Regions from separate parts of the Weissella sagaensis genome, predicted to be linked through region 1. Evidence: predicted binding sites of a transcription regulator. Region 1 holds the regulator's gene; each other region holds the start of a gene.
The links. The regulator Rex, encoded in region 1, represses fermentation and respiration genes when NADH is low (regulators of the CRP and FNR family bind a similar motif). The targets are predictions, from matches to a motif close to TTGTGAANTANTTCACAA.
Positions count from the first base shown of each region.

Region 2: adhP (alcohol dehydrogenase AdhP) is a predicted target of Rex. The motif match lies at 2,141-2,158, and genes of this name have one in related genera.
Region 3: adhE (bifunctional acetaldehyde-CoA/alcohol dehydrogenase) is a predicted target of Rex. The motif match lies at 1,572-1,589, and genes of this name have one in related genera.

Region 1 covers NZ_BLKA01000005.1:63,854-67,150, reverse strand. The annotation lists gene G7Y65_RS06575 (hypothetical protein) at 132-446, opposite strand; gene G7Y65_RS06570 (metal-dependent transcriptional regulator) at 628-1,284, shown strand; gene G7Y65_RS06565 (redox-sensing transcriptional repressor Rex) at 1,411-2,046, opposite strand; gene G7Y65_RS06560 (DEAD/DEAH box helicase) at 2,226-3,297, opposite strand, start outside.
Region 2 covers NZ_BLKA01000003.1:48,615-51,911, reverse strand. The annotation lists gene G7Y65_RS04295 (catalase) at 1-755, opposite strand, end outside; gene adhP (alcohol dehydrogenase AdhP) at 1,054-2,070, opposite strand; gene G7Y65_RS04285 (LacI family DNA-binding transcriptional regulator) at 2,242-3,258, shown strand.
Region 3 covers NZ_BLKA01000001.1:305,375-308,671, reverse strand. The annotation lists gene G7Y65_RS01590 (copper-translocating P-type ATPase) at 1-1,480, shown strand, start outside; gene adhE (bifunctional acetaldehyde-CoA/alcohol dehydrogenase) at 1,759-3,297, shown strand, end outside.

The sequences.
Region 1 (3,297 bases):
GAAAAGCAGTAAATTCACCAATTTATTTTTGGTAAATTTACTGCTTTTTCATATGTTTTAAAAAATATTTATCCCATGATAATCATCAAAATTACTAATTATAGAAATTAGAAATAGTTTTTAACCTATTATTAGTAACTTCGATGCACGGTGAATCCAGCATGACAACACGCCGCTTCAAATGAACTTGCAAATTTATTACGCACAGCTGGTGTTGCAAATACCAATTTGGTTTCAGTATAAATATCACCACAACCAATCCGATAAACACAACTGTCATATACTTGGCCAACAAATATTTCAGGCTGACATGTTAACGTATTTTCTAATGAATTAACTAATTGCTCAACCATATGATCCGGAATATCTCGTGTATTCTTCAGTAAATGATGAATGCTTGCACAGCCTGTTGACTTATGATGATAACTTGTTTTAATTTCTGGCATGATTAACCTCCACTTATTTTACCAACAACTTATACCTATTAACTTCTATATTTTTATCATAACTAATCATTTTTGTTTTTTCAAGCATATAAAAATATTCATACTCGAAAAGAATATTACTGGAGATTTATGGTATAATTAACCCTATTAATCAATATACAAAACGAGGAATTTTTACACTATGACCGAATCCATTTCGAAAACACAGTATCTACAGACTATATTGGAATTAAGTGGCGGCGATGAATCAACCAAAATTTCAAATAACCAAATTGCTGAACACTTAAATGTTACACCTTCATCCGTATCAAATATGCTGGCAAAATTACAAGAAGCCGGTGAAGTTAATGTCGTGCCTTATTATGGTGTTACTCTAACAAAACCTGGTCGTGAAACTGCCCTACGTTTAATTCGTTCACACCGATTAATAGAAACTTTTGGTGCGACTAAACTTGGATTATCAATTTCTGAAGCACACTCAAACGCCGATAACCTAGATCACGATGCTGACGATCAATTCATTAATGCCCTCGATAAATATTTAGGTTTCCCAAACCTAAGCCCACATGGTCTCGTTATCCCCGACATCAAACACCACTACTCACCTAAATCATTACGTTCATTACGTGAAGCTAGTGACGGTGAAACTGTTAAAATTAATAGTTTTACTGAAGACTTAGAACTCTTGCAATATACAGAGACACTTAAGTTAGGACTTAATACAGTTTGGACAATTAAAGAACGTCTACCATTTGACGGGCCATTAGTGCTAGTATCAAATGATACAACGTTACAAGTAACCCAACATGCAGCCGACTTCATTTATGTTAATGATTAACTAACAATTATAGACAAAAAGGACACTAAGCAACCATTTTTTAGATGGTTAGCTTAGTGTCCTTTTTATAACGCTGTTTATTAACATAATTGATAGTCTGCGTATATGCAACGTCACAGTTTTGGTTTATTTCTCACCAAAATTATTTATAAAATACAAAAGCGTTTGCAATTCGTTTGTTAAGTCCACGTTTTGTACACGAACGCTATTAGGTACATCTAAACGTAATGGCGTGAAATTTAAAATGCCACGAATACCAGCATTCGCTAAACGATTAGCAACATCTTGTGCCACATCTGCTGGTACTGTTACAATTGCAACATCAATACGTTGGTCCATAATTTGTTTTTCTAAATCAGCTAAACTATAAACTGGAATACCTGATTGAATGGTATTTATAATTTCTGGTTTAACATCAAATGCTGCTGCGATACGCGCATTAGAACTTTGATGAAAGTTAAAGTTTAATAATGCTTGTCCAAGATTTCCAACACCAACTAATGCAACTGAAGCCAACGTATCCTGATTTAAAATTTCACCAAAGAAATTCATCAAAGCTTCAACATCATAACCATACCCACGTTTACCTAATGCGCCAAAATAAGAAAAATCACGTCGAATTGTTGCAGCATCAAATTTTACCGCTTCAGATAATTCGTTTGATGAAACGCGAACAGTCCCAGAATCAAGCAACAAATTTAAATAACGATAGTAAATTGGCAATCGCTTTGCCGTTGCTTTAGGAATATCATGTTCAACCATTTGGTTCGACCTCTTTTTTCAAAATTTAACAAGTTTCACAAGCAAAAAATAACATTGTGAAACCAATACTACCTATTATCATAACATATGCAGTAATTTTTGTGAACTAAATAACAATTAATAATTCACAAATAAGCGTTATTTTGTAAGCGGTTTCTAAATATTGGTATATCTATCGGCTAGTGTTTTAGCTTTCCCTTATTCTTACGGTGCTTTCTTTTTGCATGCTTTTCTTTGGCTAATCGATCTTGTCGTGATACCGTTGGTTGCGTATTAACTGCCTTCTTAACCGTCTTTTTTGACTGCGTATTTTGAGTTGGTTCGTCATTATTTTTTGTATCGTTAACTACTTTACGAGCCTTATCACTAACTGTATTTTTAGTTTTAGAACCCTTATGTGCTTTATCTGCTGATGAAGTTAATGCCTTCGTTTTATGCGATACGATCGTTTTAACACCAGTAACTGTTTTAATATCAACAGCAACTAATTTCTTTAAATCACGCTGGTCATGATCATTACCAAATGAAATCACTAACCCTGCTTTACCCATACGGCCAGTACGACCAGCACGATGTGTATATGTTTCACCATCACGTGGCAAATCAAAATTAATAACTGCTGGTAAATCAGGAATATCCAAACCACGAGCAGCCACATCAGTCGTTAATAAGAATTTTGCTGTCCCCTTACGAAAATTATCCAACGATTTAGCACGTGTTGTACTGGAATCACCACGTACCAAAGTTGCCATTGCCACATGTTCATGGGCTAAGAAACTAGCTGTAATTTTTAGTTGCTTTGTCGTATTAAAAAATACCATTGCTTGGAAATGTTTTTGCGTTGCTAACTGACGTAAACGCTTTTGGCGTTGATCACGTGCTGTTGGCCAAAATTCATGCTTAATTGCTGTTGGAATTTCTACATGTCGCTGATCAATGCGTAAGAAATCTCGTTCAAAAAGACCACTCGCTTTTGTCTTATCAACTTCTGTTGCCCCAAACAAAGCAACTTGTACGTCTTCGTCTGCAATTGTATCCCAGATTTGATCAATTTGATTTGCTGTATCATCACGTAGTAATTCATCAGCTTCATCAAGAATCACCGTTCGTAAACGCTTTAACTTTAGTTTACCGTTACCAATGAGTTCGCTAACACGACCTGGTGTCCCAACCAAAATTTCAGGATGCTTTTTTAATCGATCTAATTGATGTTTAACATTAGCACCACCCGTTAATGATAATACCTTTAGT
Region 2 (3,297 bases), on a different contig from region 1:
TAATCACCATCTTCAATGGCGTTGAACATTTCGTTTTGTAGGTAATCAGTGTCTTCGCTAGCTAATTTAGCAGCGAGTTCATTGGACATATTTGAGACACCTTGGTTGCTGATAAAGTGATACTTTACCCAGAATTGTTCACCATCAGCGTTTACCCACTTATAAGTGTGACTACCGTAACCATTCATCGTGCGCAAACTAGCTGGGTTACCACGATCGCCCATTAGATAGGTAACTTGGTGAATTGATTCTGGGGAATGTGCCCAAAAATCAAATTGCATATTGACGTCACGTTTATGCGTTCGTGGGTCACGCTTTTGTGAGTGAATAAAGTCTGGAAACTTTAGTGGGTCATTAATAAAGAAGATAGGTGTATTGTTACCAACAATGTCGTAATTACCTTCTTCTGTATAAAATTTAATAGAAAAGCCGTGAACATCACGAATTGTGTCAGGATAACCAGATTCACCCGCAACTGAGGAGAAGCGAACAGCGAGAGGTGTTTCTTTGTTTTCCCCATTGAACAAATTTGCTTTGGTAAATTGACTCATATCATGGGTCAATTTAAAGACACCTTTGGCACCAGCCCCCTTAGCATGAACTACGCGTTCGGGTATACGTTCACGATCAAAATGTGCTAATTTTTCTAGCAATTGATAGTCTTGCATTAAGACAGGGCCACGTTGTCCAGCCGTTAAACTATGTTGATTATTGGCCCAAGGTTGTCCTGCTTGTGTTGATAACTTATCGTTCATTGTATTCCCCCATTTTTAATTTGTTGATTACACAGTATATAGATTTTGTTCATCTATATAAGTCATTATACTGTTAATTATGTATTATGCAAATTAGATAAATTTTATAATGCATATATTTTATATAAAAATACATGCTATAAGACTGTTTTAACTAATTGATTCGATTGCTTTTAATGGCTGAGGCTGATGGTGGTATCTAAAAGAATATATAAAAAGTAGCAAATCCACTTCATTGATTTGCTACTTTTATATTAGTCTATTGATATGGGTCTTATGATAGTTAGTAATAGATAAGTTAATGAGTGAAGTCAATTACCATGCGGCCAATAATTTGATTATTTTTCATTTCATCAATGATATCATTAATTTCAGATAATGATCGCGTTTTAACAATTGGCTTGACGTTATGTTCAGCACCAAATTGGAAAGCTTCGGCCAGGTCTTGGCGAGTTCCTACTAATGAGCCAGCGACTTTAATGCCATCAAGAACGGTTTTAGAGATGTTTAATCCCATGTCTCCTTTAGGTAAGGCGATAGCGACTAAGGTACCATCAGGACGTAAGGCATTAACGGCTGTCGTAAACGATTCAGAATTGACAGCAGTAATCAGTGCACTATGAACGCCACCAACTTTATCTTGGAGAATTTTTGAAGCATCTTCCTTTTTTGAATTAATGGTTAAATCGGCACCTAATATTTTGGTGGCAACTAATTTTTCGTCATCAATGTCAACAGCTGCAACGTGGGCACCAAAAACATGATGGGCATATTGAACGGCTAGATTACCTAGTCCACCAGCACCAACAATTTCTACCCATTGGCCAGGTTGTACATGACCAGTTTTTAGCCCTTTATAAACTGTAACACCAGCACAGGTGAGTGAGGTTGCTTCAATGGGATCAAGACCTGCGGGGACTTTAACGGCATAAGAAGCAGGAACAATGCATTCTTCAGCCATTGCACCATCAACAGTAAATCCTGAATTTTCAACATTACGACATAATGTTTCACGGCCTGTTGTACAATATTCGCAGTGACCACAACCACGATAAAACCAAGCAATGGAAACGCGATCACCAATGGCAAGATTATCGGCACCGTCAGCTAATTGAATGACTTTACCGACGCCTTCATGACCAATAATACGACCAGGTACTTTACCAAAATCACCTGCAGCGACATGTAAGTCTGTGTGACATAAGCCACAATATTCCATTTTAATGAGTGCTTCACCATATTTTAATTCTCGTAATGTGACTTCTTTAATGTCGACATATCCGTCACAATTATCTCTGACAACTGCTGCTTTCATAATGTTTATCCCCCTGAAAATGTACGTTATTAAAAACAACTAAAGTATAACAAAAACTTGTTTATAGATAAAGTGAAAAAGTTCACAATATTTAAAGAGATATGAAATAAATATCTAATTACGTCAAAAATGGTAATATTATCTTAATTAATAAGGTAGTAGGGGATAAATATGGCAAGTATTCAAGATATTGCAACATTAGCTGGTGTTTCAAAAGCAACAGTTTCCAGAATATTAAATCAAGATCCGAGTTTTTCGGTATCAGATGGTACGCGTAATCGCGTTTGGCAAATCGCGAATCAATTACATTATAAATTAGCGAATGTTGCTAACCGCAATCATCAAGACAAATTACACTTAGCAATTGTGACAGCTTTAACAGCACAAGAAGAATTAGCAGACCCTTATTTTCAAGAAATATTAGCTGGTATCAATGAGCAAGCAACCCTGTGGGGCATGAAAATTGCAGATAGTATTAGACTTCCTGCAAATAATAATGTTGATTGGCAAAATTTGGCGGTTTATGGTGCAGTTATCGTTGTGGGCGTGCTAACCAATGATGTGTTGGCAAAAATTTATCAATATAATAAAAGTGTTGTGATTATTGATGATAATCGTATTTTTGATAATTATGATGTTATTCAAAATGATTTTGGTCGCCAAACAAAACGATTATTAGATTTACTTTTTGCTAAAGGTCATCGGCAAATTACCTTTATTGGTGGTGAAAAAAAGCTAGTTGGAGAGCAACGAATTGAAAAAAGTGAATTATTGGATGTACGTCATCAAGCCTATTTAGATTGGATGACGTTACATCAATTAGAAGCATACAAAGATACCTATATTACCAATTGGACATCCGAAGACGCGATGCAGGTGACGAAAAAAATCTTGCAACAAGCAGAGCGCCCAACGGCAATTTTTGCAAGTAATGATTTACAAGCAATTGGTATTTATCGTGTCATTCAAGAAATGACTTATAAAATACCAGATGATATTGCAGTCGTAAGTTTTGACGGCATCGAAATGTCTGAATATTTGTATCCGTCATTAACAACAGTGCGACCAGCAACTAAAGAAATGGGGAAGGAAGCCATTAACTTAGCGCGTGAAAAATTAGTTGGTGATCGTGAATCTGCAATTCAATTAACTATTAATTCAAAATTAATAATACGAGAGAGTATGTAAATAAAAAAACATTTGTTTATCATTTTAAAAGCCTAAGAT
Region 3 (3,297 bases), on a different contig from region 1:
GGCAGAAATTGTCACAGGTGATTTAATCAGTGTTAAGCCTGGTCAAAAAATTGCGGTTGATGGTGAAATCGTGGCGGGTTCATCAACAATTGATGAAGCTATGGTTACTGGTGAAAGTATGCCAGTAAGTAAGCGCGTTGGTGATGATGTTATTGGTTCAACGATGAATATGTCGGGAAACTTTGTGTTTAAGGCTAAAAAAGTTGGTAATGACACCATGTTAGCGCAAATTGTTACGCTGGTTAAAAAAGCCCAATCAAGTCAAGCGCCAATTCAACAATTAACTGATCGTGTATCGGATGTTTTTGTTCCAATTGTGTTAGTGGTTGCAGTGTTAACCTTTTTAATTTGGTATGTTTTCATCGGTCATGATGTTGCTAATTCATTGATTTTTGCAGTGTCTGTTGTTGTAATCGCTTGCCCGTGTGCGCTTGGTTTGGCGACACCAACAGCGTTAATGGTGGGTACTGGACGCGGCGCTAAAATGGGCATTTTAATTAAAGATGGTGAAGTTCTAGAGCGGGCAAATGATATTGATACCGTTGTATTTGATAAGACGGGGACAATTACAGTTGGTCAGCCTAAAGTAACTGATATTATTGGGGAAAATCAGCAAGTATTAATGGTAGCTGCTCGTTTAGAAGCAGGCTCAGAGCACCCGTTAGCATTGGCAATTTTAGATGAAGCAGAGCGGCAAAATTTTGCAGTAACTAGTGTTGAAAATTTTGAGGCCTTATCTGGTAAAGGCGTACAGGCCTTGGTTGATGGTCAGCGAGCTTTTGTTGGTAATGAACGCTTGTTAACTGATTTTGAAGTAACCGATGATTTGAAGCGTAAAATGGCACAATTACAAGATGAAGCAAAAACAGTCGTATTAGTTGGCTTGCAACAAAAAATCATTGGGTTGATTGCTATTCAAGATACACCTAAAGAAACTTCTGAAACAGCGATGTCCTTATTAAAAGATCGCGGGTTACGCACAGTGATGTTAACTGGTGATAATGAACATGTTGCGCGAGCCATCGCAAATGAGGTTGGTATCGACGAAGTTATCGCAAATGTTCTCCCTGCTGAAAAAGCTGATCAAATTAAGGCTTTGCAGGTAGATCATACAGTTGCTTTTGTTGGTGATGGGATCAATGATGCGCCAGCATTAACGACGGCTGATGTAGGAATTGCCATGGGTGCTGGTACGGATATTGCGATTGATGCAGGGGGGATTGTCTTAGTCAAAAATGATTTACGAGACGTAAACACAGCATTGGCATTGAGCGAAAAGACGTTTAATCGGATTAAGTTAAATTTGTTTTGGGCCTTCGTCTACAATGTCTTGGGTATTCCAGTAGCAGCTGGTGTATTTTATAGTTTTGGGTTTATATTAAGTCCAGAAATTGCTGGTGTTGCCATGGCATTGAGTTCATTGTCAGTTGTGATTAGTTCAGTATTGCTGGGTAAAACAAAAATAGTAAACAATTATTAATACAAAACACTAAGTTTTCAAAAAATGGAAATTTAGTGTTTTTTTGTATATTCACAAGCTTAATGATTGGGAAATTATGTAAGCGTTTTTATTGTTAATTAATTCACAATAAACCGAATTTAGCCATTTTATGAAAGTTTGTGAACTAAAACAAAATCAAGCTTAAACGCCTAATTAATAACGTTTTATAGTTGACGTTTAGTTTATATTTGCTATAATTAACATTGTTCAGTAATGAGCAATACGATTAAATCAGAACAATCTGAGAGGTATAAATCATGACTACTATGAATAAAAAGAAAAAAGTGCTAACACCTGATGAAAAAGCTGCACATTATGCAGCTGCTGAAGAGATGACTAATAAATTAGTTGATCAAGCAGCAATCGCTTTACAAAAATTTGCAACCTATACACAAGAACAAGTTGATAAAATTGTTGCAGCGATGGCCTTAGCTGGTTCTGAAAATGCATTATTGCTTGCTCATGAAGCATATGAAGAAACAGGACGCGGTGTCATTGAAGATAAGGATACTAAAAATCGTTTTGCGTCTGAATCTGTTTATAACGCTATTAAAAATGATAAAACTGTCGGTGTTATTTCGGAAGACAAGATAGCCGGAAAAGTTGAATTAGCAGCACCTTTAGGCATTTTAGCTGGAATTGTTCCAACAACTAACCCAACCTCAACAGCAATTTTTAAGTCAATGTTAACCGCAAAAACAAGAAATGTGATTGTGTTTGCTTTTCATCCACAAGCACAAAAATCATCATCACATGCAGCTAAGATTGTTTATGATGCAGCCGTTGCAGCGGGGGCACCGAAGCATTTTATTCAATGGATTGAAACACCTTCAATTGATGCAACAAATACATTGATTAAAAACCCAAAGATTGCATCAATTTTAGCGACTGGCGGACCTTCGATGGTCAATGCAGCCTTACATTCTGGTAATCCATCAATGGGGGTTGGTGCTGGAAATGGTGCAGTCTATATTGATAAAACGGCTAACGTTGATCGAGCCGTATCTGATTTGTTATTGTCGAAACGTTTTGATAATGGTATGATTTGTGCTTCAGAAAATTCGGTTGTCATTGATGTTTCAATTTATGATGAGATGTTGCAAAAATTACAAGAACAAGGTGCATACTTAACGCCTAAGCAGGATTATCAAAAGATTTCTGATTTTGTCTTTAAACCATCAGCAGATGGCTATGGTGTCACAGGACCAGTAGCTGGTCGTTCAGGTCGTTGGATTGCCGAACAAGCTGGTTTGAAGTTGCCAGTTGATAAGGACGTTTTGCTATTTGAACTTGATAAAAAGCACATTGGGGAGCCATTATCATCAGAAAAGCTAAGTCCGTTACTCTCAATATATAAAGCACAAGATCGTGATGAAGCTGTTGAAATTGTACGCGCATTATTAAACTACCAGGGGGCAGGACATAATGCAGCAATTCAGATTGGTGCGCAAGATGATCCATTTGTAAAAGAATATGCAGACCGTGTTGAAGCATCAAGAATTTTGGTTAATCAACCCGACTCAATTGGTGGTGTTGGTGATATTTATACCGATGCATTACGACCATCACTAACGTTAGGAACTGGTACTTGGGGGAAGAATTCATTGTCGCATAATTTGTCTACGTACGATTTATTAAATATTAAAACCGTTGCTCGTCGTCGTAATCGCCCACAGTGGGTACGATTGCCTAAGGATATTTATTACGAGACAAACGCCATTACTTATTTGCAAGAATTACCAGATGTTGATCGGGCATTTATTGTTGCAGATCCCGGTATGGTAAAGTTAGGATTC